DNA from 3 places in the Streptomyces sp. BBFR51 genome. Region 3 is predicted to be linked to each of the others. Evidence: riboswitches for the same ligand, from Rfam matches in the RefSeq annotation. Region 3 holds a riboswitch; each other region holds the start of a gene.
What was found. A riboswitch is a leader RNA that binds a small molecule or an ion and turns the genes downstream of it on or off. The one in region 3 is predicted to bind thiamine pyrophosphate.
Positions count from the first base shown of each region.

Region 1: it holds a riboswitch for thiamine pyrophosphate, as region 3 does, so the genes downstream of both, thiC (phosphomethylpyrimidine synthase ThiC) here and ACGH7X_RS27995 (thiamine ABC transporter substrate binding subunit) in region 3, are expected to answer to the same signal.
Region 2: it holds a riboswitch for thiamine pyrophosphate, as region 3 does, so the genes downstream of both, thiO (glycine oxidase ThiO) here and ACGH7X_RS27995 (thiamine ABC transporter substrate binding subunit) in region 3, are expected to answer to the same signal.

Region 1 is NZ_CP172448.1:4,218,109-4,221,374, forward strand. Features, by position in the region: gene thiC (phosphomethylpyrimidine synthase ThiC) at 1-1,176, opposite strand, end outside; TPP riboswitch at 1,169-1,358, opposite strand; gene ACGH7X_RS19180 (YibE/F family protein) at 1,430-2,962, shown strand; gene ACGH7X_RS19185 (SsgA family sporulation/cell division regulator) at 3,011-3,266, opposite strand, start outside.
Region 2 is NZ_CP172448.1:2,358,408-2,361,673, reverse strand. Features, by position in the region: gene ACGH7X_RS10720 (thiazole synthase) at 1-172, opposite strand, end outside; gene thiS (sulfur carrier protein ThiS) at 175-375, opposite strand; gene thiO (glycine oxidase ThiO) at 372-1,631, opposite strand; TPP riboswitch at 1,629-1,740, opposite strand; gene ACGH7X_RS10705 (NAD(P)/FAD-dependent oxidoreductase) at 1,921-3,135, shown strand; gene ACGH7X_RS10700 (Rv2175c family DNA-binding protein) at 3,219-3,266, shown strand, end outside.
Region 3 is NZ_CP172448.1:6,095,033-6,098,298, forward strand. Features, by position in the region: gene rlmN (23S rRNA (adenine(2503)-C(2))-methyltransferase RlmN) at 4-1,110, shown strand; TPP riboswitch at 1,152-1,257, shown strand; gene ACGH7X_RS27995 (thiamine ABC transporter substrate binding subunit) at 1,338-2,420, shown strand; gene ACGH7X_RS28000 (ABC transporter permease) at 2,498-3,266, shown strand, end outside.

The DNA.
Region 1 (3,266 bases), 1.9 Mb from region 3:
GTTCAAACGCTTGGCGATCCGGTTGAGTTCCCCGAGTGTGCGCAATTCGGCGAACTGCGCCTCGTCGTTGGCGTCCGCGATCGAGCCCGGGCGCAGGCCGTCGCCGAGGGAGTACGTGACGTCGTAGGCGGCGAGGATCTCGCAGAGTTCCTCGAAGTTCTCGTACAGGAACGACTCCTTGTGGTGCGCCAGGCACCACGCCGCCATGATCGAGCCGCCGCGCGAGACGATGCCGGTCTTGCGGTTCGCGGTCAGCGGCACGTACGCCAGGCGAACGCCCGCGTGGACCGTCATGTAGTCCACGCCCTGCTCGGCCTGTTCGATGACCGTGTCCTTGTAGATCTCCCAGGTCAGCTCCTCGGCCCGGCCGTCGACCTTCTCCAGGGCCTGGTAGAGCGGGACGGTCCCGATGGGGACGGGGGAGTTGCGCAGCACCCACTCGCGGGTCGTGTGGATGTTGCGGCCGGTGGAGAGGTCCATGACCGTGTCGGCGCCCCACCGGGTCGCCCAGGTCATCTTGTCGACCTCCTCCTCGATGGAGGACGTCACCGCCGAGTTGCCGATGTTGGCGTTGACCTTCACCAGGAACCGCTTGCCGATGATCATCGGCTCGATTTCGGGGTGGTTGACGTTGGCGGGCAGTACCGCACGTCCCGCCGCGATCTCCTCGCGGACCACTTCCGGCGAGACGTTCTCCCGGATGGCCACGTACTCCATCTCCGGGGTGATCTCGCCGCGGCGTGCGTACGCGAGTTGCGTCACCGCGGTGCCGTCCCGCCCCCTGCGCGGTTGGCGCGGCCGTCCGGGGAAGACGGCGTCGAGGTTGCGCAGGCCGCCGCGCGGCGAGGTGTGCTTGAGTCCGTCGTCCTCGGGGCGGACGGGACGGCCCGCGTACTCCGCGGTGTCCCCGCGGGCGATGATCCAGTTCTCCCGCAGCGGCGCGAGTCCCCTGCGGACGTCGGTGTCGACGAGCGGATCGGTGTACGGGCCCGACGTGTCGTACAGCGTGACGGACTGCCCGTTGGTGAGGTGCACCTGACGGACCGGCACCCGCAGATCGGGGCGCGAGCCCTCGACGTACGCCTTGTGCCAGCCGATGGACTTCCCGGCCTCCGCGGTCTCCTCCTGGGCGGAGTTCTGCGTGGAGGCAGGCGTGCGTGCGTCCTTGATGGTCATGAGACCTACTCCCTACGCCGGCATTACCCGGTAACAGGTTCGGCGGTCGACGCAGCGGATTCCGTCTGTCGACGCTTCGTGGGATACGTCACTCGACTTCGGTGACGTTTCCCGTGAAACATCGCTGGGACGGAGGTCAGCGCCCTCTCAGCCCGGTGCTCCGAGCTCCCGCGTGTACAAAGGTGGCTCCACGCTAGCGCCCATTCGGGCGCGGTGAACAGAGGGCCCCCCTCGTTCTTGCGATGATCGGGCGGTGACCACACCGCAGCATCCCCCCTTTCCGCCGCACGAGCCCCACCGCGGACCGGACGCCGAAGAGGGCGACAGCCGTGCAGCCGGCCGCGCCCCCGTCGGCGCTCACGACGCGCACGAAGGCAGACAGGATGCGGGCCACGGACACGGGCCGGGCCAGGCGGGGCACGGACACGGTGGCGGCGGGCAAGGTGGCGGCGGGCAAGGTGCGGGCGGCGGGCACGGACACTCCCACAGCCACGGCCCGGCGGCGCCCGTCTCCCGGCATCTGCGCAAGGTCATCGCCGCGATCCTGATCCCCTTCGCCGCGGCGGTGGTGGTCGGGCTCGCGGTGCTGTGGCCGGGCGGTGCGCCGCCGCACGAGCGCACCGGGGTCGGCTTCGACCGGCAGACCCAGCAGGCCACCGTCACCAAGGTGGTCGAGCTGAGCTGTCAGTCGGTCAACGCCTCGGGCGGTACTCCGACCGGCGACACGTCCACCGCCGAGGGTTCCTCCGCGGTGCAGCAGGCGAACGGCGACTGCAAGCGGGCGACGATCCGCGTCGACACCGGCGAGGGCAAGGGCCGTACGTTCACCGAGATCGTGCAGCCGGACCAGTCACGGCAGTTGCACGAGGGCCAGAAGGTCGTGGTCGCCTACGAGCCGTCCGCGCCCGAGGACCTGCAGTACTCGGTGACCGACATCAACCGCCGACTCCCCCTGGCCCTGCTCGCCGGCATCTTCGCCCTCGCCGTCGTGGTCGTCGGACGGCTGCGCGGCCTCATGGCGCTGGTCTCGCTGGCCATCAGCTTCCTGCTGCTGAACTTCTTCATCCTGCCCGCGATCCTTCAGGGCTCGAACCCACTGGTCGTCGCGGTGGTCGGGTCCAGCGCCATCATGCTGATCGCCTTGTACCTGTGCCACGGGCTGTCGGCCCGTACGTCCGTGGCGGTGCTGGGCACCCTGATCTCGTTGTTGCTGATCGGTCTCCTCGGATCGCTGTTCATCGGCTGGGCCGCGCTCACCGGCAACACGGACGACAACACCGGTCTCATCCACGGCCTGTATCCGTCGATCGACATGAGCGGCCTGCTGCTCGCCGGGGTCATCATCGGTTCGCTCGGTGTCCTCGACGACGTGACGGTCACCCAGACGTCGGCGGTCTGGGAACTGCACGAGGCCAACCCGACGATGGGCCGGCGCGGGCTGTACCGCGCGGGCATCCGCATCGGTCGCGACCACATCGCCTCGGTCGTCAACACTCTCGTCCTCGCCTACGCGGGCGCCGCGCTGCCCCTGCTGCTGCTGTTCTCGATCGCGCAGAGCGGTGTGGGGACGGTCGCCAACAGCGAGTTGGTCGCGGAGGAGATCGTGCGGACGCTGGTCGGCTCGATCGGCCTGGTGGCGTCCGTGCCGGTCACCACCGCCCTGGCTGCTCTGGTCGTGGCGGCGGACCGGCCCGCCGACCGGCCGGCCCAGGCCGCGGGGGCGGCGCCGGGGACGGGCGCGACAGCGCCGGCACGTGGCGGGCGGGGCCGTCGCCGCAAGCGCTGACGCGCCCGGCGAAGCGTTACGGCACCGCCGCAGGGCTGCCGTAACGGTTCACCCTGCGCTCTGTTCCTCCGCCAGGATGCGGTCCAGGGCCTCGTCGAGGTGGGTGTCGAAGTCGGCGAGCGCACCCTCCTGGCCCAGTGGCACCAGCTTGTCGGTGCGGTCGAGGAAGGCGACCAGAGGTGCCGCGGAGGAGCGGAACAGCGCCTGGTCGCCGCCGACCTGAAGGCGGATCAGCACCTCGGCGAGCGGTTCCGGATCGACCGGTGCGATGCGCACGTCCCCGTCGCCGCACGGCCGGCCCACC
Region 2 (3,266 bases), 3.7 Mb from region 3:
GCACGGACCCGTGCACCGAGGCGTTCACCCGCCGCATCGCGACGGTCGTCAGCTCCGTTCCGGAGGCCACCAGCGCGCGCTCCAGCACGTCAAGGCTGGGCGCCCCGCCCGTACCCATGATCAGGCGGGACCCGTACGACGTACCGCCGAGGACAAAGGGATCGTCGGCCATGGTCAGCCTCCTTGCACAGCGGTGAGGACCTCGACGCGGTCGCCGTCGGCCAGCGCGGTGGCGGGCCACTGCGCGCGCGGGACGACGGTCTCGTTCAGGGCGGCGGCCACTCCGGACGGCGCCGCGGTGAGCGTGCCCACCAGGGCTTCCAGGGCCGTGCCGGCAGCCACCTCGCGCGACTCGCCGTTGACGGAGATGTTCATACGGGCTGCTCCGAGAGTTCCGGGACTGCGGGGGCGGCGTCGAAGCGCCGGGGGGTGAAGGGGCGGGCCTCGTCCGGCAGCTCCCCGGTGGTCAGGGCGTGCGCCATGGCGTCGCCGGTGACCGGGGTGAGCAGGACGCCGTTGCGGTAGTGCCCGGTGGCCAGCAGCAGCCCCTCAAGACCGGTCGGGCCGAGCAGCGGGGCGTTGTCCGGGGACCCGGGACGCAGACCCGCGCGGGTCTCGGTCAGGGGCAGCTCCGTGATGCCGGGGACCAGCTCGTGGGCGTCGCGCAGCAGCTCGTAGACGCCGCCCGCGGTGACCGTCGTGTCCCAGCCCAGCTCCTCGCTGGTGGCCCCGACGACCAGCTCGCCGCTCTCCCGGGGCACCAGGTAGACGTGGTTGCCGCGCACCACGGCGCGCACCGTCCGGTTCAGCAGCGGGCCGTGCGTCCGCGGCATCGTCAGCCGCAGCACCTGCCCCTTCACGGGCCGCACCGGCGGCAGTACGGCCTCCGGCACGCCCCCGAGCCGCCCGCTCAGGCTGCCCCCGGCCAGCACCACCTGCCCGGCCTCCAAGGCGGTGCCGTCGGCGGTGACGACACCCGTGGCCCGGTCCCCGCGCCCGACGGTGAGGCGGTCGGCCCACACCCGGTGGAAGACCACGCCCGCGTGTTCGCAGGCGGCCACCAGCGCGTGGGCGAGGCGCCGGGGGTCGATCTGGTGGTCGCCGTCCACCCGGAGCCCGCCGCGCACGCCAGGCGCGAGCATCGGCTCCAGACGCCGGCACTCGCGACCCGACAGCCACTCCGACTCCAGGCCGGAGCGCTGCTGGAGTGCGTGCAGCTCGCGCAGGTGGGCGCGGTCGTCGGCGTCCAGCGCGACCGCGAGCGTGCCGCAGCGGCGGTAACCGAGGTCGAGCCCGGTGAGGTCGGTCAGCTCGGCCGCGAACTCCGGGTAGCGGCGGGCCGAGGCGAGGTTCAGCGCGAGCAGCGTCTGCTCGCCGTAGTGCAGCTCCGTGACGGCGGCCAGCATCCCGGCCGCCACCTGGGCCGCCCCGCCGCCCGGCTCGGGGTCCACGAGGGCCGTGACCAGCCCGCGCTGCGCCGCCCGCCAGGCCGTGACAAGACCGACGATCCCGCCGCCGACGACGAGTACGTCCGGTGTACGGGACGGCTGCGAGCCGTTCGGCGCGGCCGATGTGTGCGGTGCGGACGATGTGTGCGGTGCGGCGGACGACGTGTGTGATGGAGACGACATGGGCGTCCAGCCCCTCCCTTCGCCGGCATGACCCGGATCAGGTTCGTACGGTCGGAGGCCGCCAGCCTCCCTCTCAGCCCGGTGCGTCCGGACTCCCGCGAGTGCTTTACGTCGGCCACCCTAGCCCTCGGGGCGGCGCACCTGTAAGGGAGCCTCCGCGGCCGCGGGACGTTGCGCAGCTCACCGCGCACGAGCACTGACCGACGAATCGCCGGGTGTCTAAGGTGATCAGGTGAGCGAGCAGAGGCGGGAACGGGGACAGGAACCGGCGGCGGACGCGGAGCGCCGTGTGGTCGTGGTGGGCGCCGGCATGGCGGGCGTGCAGACCGCGGTGGCCCTGCGGGAGCAGGGCTTCACCGGCACCGTGACGCTCATCGGCGCGGAGCCGCACCAGCCGTACGACCGCCCCCCGCTGTCCAAGGCCGTCCTGCTCGGCACCGCCGAGGGCTCCGCCTTCGACGTCGACTTCGAGGCACTCGGCATCACCCTGCGGCTCGGCTGCGAGGCCCTGGGCGTGCGCCCCGGCGCGCACGTCCTGGACACCTCCGAGGGGCCCGTGCCGTACGACGTCCTGGTCCTGGCGACCGGCGCCGAACCGGTCCGGCTCCCCGGCGCCGAGGGCGTGCCCGGAGTGCACCTGCTGCGCACCCTGGACGACGCCGAACGGCTGCGCCCGGTACTCGCCCGGCAGCACGACGTCGTGGTCGTCGGGGCGGGCTGGATCGGCGCCGAGTTCGCCACCGCCGCGCGCGAGGCGGGCTGCGCGGTGACCGTCGTGGAGGCCGCCGACCGGCCCCTCGCCGACGCGCTGCCCGCCGAGGTCGCCGCGCCGATGACCGCCTGGTACGCCGACGCCGGCGCCGTACTGCGCACCCACGCGCGCGTGGAGCGCGTCGAGCCCGGCGGCCCCGGCGAGCCCTGCCGGGTCGTCCTCGACGACGGCACGCCGCTGCCCGCCGGCGCGGTCGTCGTCGGCATCGGCGCCCGGCCGGCCACCGCCTGGCTCGCCGGCTCCGGGATCGACCTCGGCAAGTACGGCGACGTCCTGGCCGACGACCGCCTGCGCACCTGCGCGCCCGACGTCTACGCGGTCGGCGACTGCGCCTCCTTCCCCTCCGGCCGCTACGGCGAGCGGCTGATGGTGCACCACTGGGACAACGCCCTCCAGGGCCCGCGCACCGTCGCCGCCAACATCGTCGGCGCCCCCTCGGGCGAGGCCCCGGCCGCCTACGACCCGGTGCCGTACTTCTGGTCCGAGCAGTTCGGCCGCTTCGTCCAGTACGCGGGTCACCACACGGCCGCCGACACCACCCTTTGGCGCGGCGACCCCGAGGGCCCGGCGTGGACGGTCTGCTGGCTGCGCGAGGGCCGCCTGGTCGCCCTGCTGGCGGTGGGCCGCCCCCGCGACCTGGCGCAGGGCAAACGCATGATCCAGGCGGGTACGACGATGGACCCGGAACTGCTGGCCGACCCGGTGCGGCCGCTGAAGGCGGCGACGGCCTAGCCCGGCTTGCGACCGTCGGCTTCCGGCTGCCGGCTTCCGGTCGCCGGTTTCCGACTGTCAGTGGCAGATGGCAGGCTGGTGACGTGACCGAGATTGACGCAAAGACCGATGCTCTCGTGCCTGCCTGGCTC
Region 3 (3,266 bases):
GCCATGCCTAAGCCCGGAGAACTCACATTCGTCGCCCCCCGCGCAGCCAAGAAGCCGCCGCGGCACCTCGCCGACCTCACGCCCGCCGAGCGCAAGCAGGCTGTCGCCGCGATCGGTGAGAAGCCGTTTCGCGCGAAGCAGCTCTCGCAGCACTACTTCGCGCGGTACGCGCACGACCCCGAGCAGTGGACCGACATCCCCGCCGGTTCCCGCCAGGGGCTCCGGGAGGCGCTGCTGCCCGAGCTGATGACGGTCGTGCGGCACCTGTCCACCGACGAGGGGACCACGCGCAAGACGCTGTGGAAGCTGTTCGACGGGACGCTCGTCGAGTCCGTCCTCATGCGCTACCCGGACCGGGTGACCATGTGCATCAGCTCCCAGGCCGGCTGCGGCATGAACTGCCCGTTCTGCGCCACCGGCCAGGCCGGCCTCGACCGGAACCTGTCGACCGCCGAGATCGTGCACCAGATCGTGGACGGCATGCGGGCGCTCAGGGACGGTGAGGTCCCGGGAGGCCCCGCGCGGCTCAGCAACATCGTGTTCATGGGCATGGGCGAGCCCCTCGCCAACTACAACCGCGTCATCGGCTCCATCCGCCGCCTCACCGACCCCGAGCCGGACGGGCTGGGGCTCTCCCAGCGCGGCATCACCGTCTCCACGGTCGGCCTCGTCCCGGCGATCCACCGCTTCGCGGACGAGGGCTTCAAGTGCCGCCTCGCCATCTCGCTGCACGCGCCCGACGACGAGCTGCGCGACACCCTCGTCCCGGTCAACACGCGGTGGAAGGTGCGCGAGGTGCTGGACAGCGGGTTCGAGTACGCGGCGAGGTCCGGGCGCCGGCTGTCCATCGAGTACGCGCTGATCCGGGACATCAACGACCAGGCGTGGCGCGGTGACCGTCTCGGGCGGCTGCTCAAGGGCAGGCCCGTGCACGTGAACCTGATCCCGCTCAACCCCACGCCCGGCTCCAAGTGGACCGCCTCGCGGCCCGAGGACGAGAAGGCGTTCGTGGAGGCGATCGCGGCGCACGGTGTGCCGGTGACGATCCGGGACACCCGTGGGCAGGAGATCGACGGGGCGTGTGGTCAGCTCGCCGCCAGCGAGCGGTAACCTGAGCGGCGTCAGTACATCCGCACAGTAATCACATCTTCATATTCCGACAGGGGAGCGCCACAGCGCTGAGAGTGCGGCACCGGCCGCAGACCCTCCGAACCTGGCCCAGGTCATTCTGGGTAGGGAGATCGGTCACCACTCGAGCTGTTGCGCCCTGCCCGGGACCCCCACCAGGGGGCTGCGGGCGGGGCCGCGTCTTCTCCTGGTCACCCAGGAGGAATTCAGTGAGCATCACCAAGAAGGTCGGCGTCCTGGCCGTCGGGCTCGGCATGGTCGGCACGCTGGCCGCCTGCGGCTCGTCGTCCGACGACGCCGGCTCCGCCGACTCCAAGACCGTGACCCTGGTCAGCCACGACTCGTGGGCCGCGTCCAAGGACGTCATCGCGGCCTTCGAGAAGAACTCCGGCTACAAGGTCAAGGTGCTGGAGGACGGCGACGCCGGTCAGGCCGTCAACAAGGCCGTCCTCACCAAGGACAACCCCCAGGGCGACGTCTTCTTCGGCGTCGACAACACCCTGCTGTCCCGCGCCCTCGACAACGGCCTGTTCCAGCCGTACGAGGCGAAGGGCTCCGACCTGGTCGTGCCCAAGTACCGGGCCGACCAGGACAAGCACCGGGTCACGCCCATCGACACCGGCGAGATCTGCGTCAACTACGACAAGGCGTACTTCGGCGAGCACGACCTGACCCCGCCCAAGTCCTTCGACGACCTGGTCAAGCCCGAGTACAAGGACCTGCTCGTCACCGAGAACGCGGGCAGTTCCTCGCCCGGCCTCGGCTTCCTGCTCGGCACCGCCGCCAAGTACGGCGACGAGGGCTGGCAGGACTACTGGAAGAAGCTCAAGGACAACGGCGTCAAGGTCGTCGACAGCTGGGAGCAGGCGTACAACGAGGAGTTCTCCGGCTCGTCCGGCGGCAAGAAGGCCAAGGGCGACCGCCCGCTCGTCGTCTCCTACGCCTCCTCCCCGCCCGCCGAGGTCATCTACGCCGACCCGCAGCCGGCCACCGCACCGACGGGCGTAGCCACCGGCACCTGCTTCCGCCAGGTCGAGTACGCGGGCCTGCTCAGCAACGCCAAGAACCCCGAGGGCGGCAAGGCGCTCCTCGACTTCCTGCTCAGCAAGACCTTCCAGGACGACATGCCGCTGAACATGTTCGTCTACCCGGTGCGGGAGGGCGCGCAGATCCCCCAGTCGTTCGCGAAGTACGGGCCGCAGGCGAAGGACCCGGAGACCCTGGACCCGGCGAAGATCGCCGACAACCGCGACCAGTGGGTCAAGTCGTGGACCTCACTCGTACTGAAGTGACCGGAGCGGGCGACACGAAGGCCCCGCGAGACAGCCGTCGCGGGAGCCTTCGCGGGAGCGCGGCGCGGCTCGCCCTGATGGCCGTGCCCGTCGCGTTCTTCGCGGTGTTCTTCGCCTACCCCGTGGCCGCGATCGTCGCGCGCGGACTCGAGGTCGACGGGGTCTGGCGGTTCGGCCGGATCGGGGACGTGCTCGCCCAGTCCGACGTCCGGCACGTGCTGTGGTTCACCACCTGGCAGGCGCTGGCCTCCACCGCGCTCACACTGCTGATCGCGCTGCCCGGCGCCTACGTCTTCGCCCGTTTCGACTTCCCCGGCAAACAGGTGCTGCGGGCCGTGGTCACCGTGCCGTTCGTGCTGCCCACGGTCGTCGTCGGCACGGCGTTCCTCGCCCTGGTCGGGCGCGGCGGGCTGCTGGACGAGCTGTGGGGCCTGCGCCTGGACACCACGGTGTGGGCGATCCTGCTCGCGCATGTCTTCTTCAACTACGCCGTCGTCGTACGCACCGTCGGCGGCCTGTGGTCGCAGCTCGACCCGCGGCAGGAGGAGGCCGCGCGGATGCTCGGCGCCTCGCGGCTGAAGGCCTGGCGGCAGGTCACCCTGCCCGCGCTGGCGCCCGCCGTGGCCGCCGCCGCGCTGATGGTGTTCCTGTTCACCTTCACCTCCTTCGGTGTCGTCCAGATCCTCGGCGGGCCCACCTTCTCCACGCTGGAGGTGGAGATCTACCGCCAGACCTCGCAGGTCTTCGACCTGTCCACGGCGGCCGTACTGACGCTGATCCAGTTCGCGGCGGTCGTCGCCGTCCTCGCCGTGCACGCCTGGACGGTACGGCGGCGTGAGACCGCCC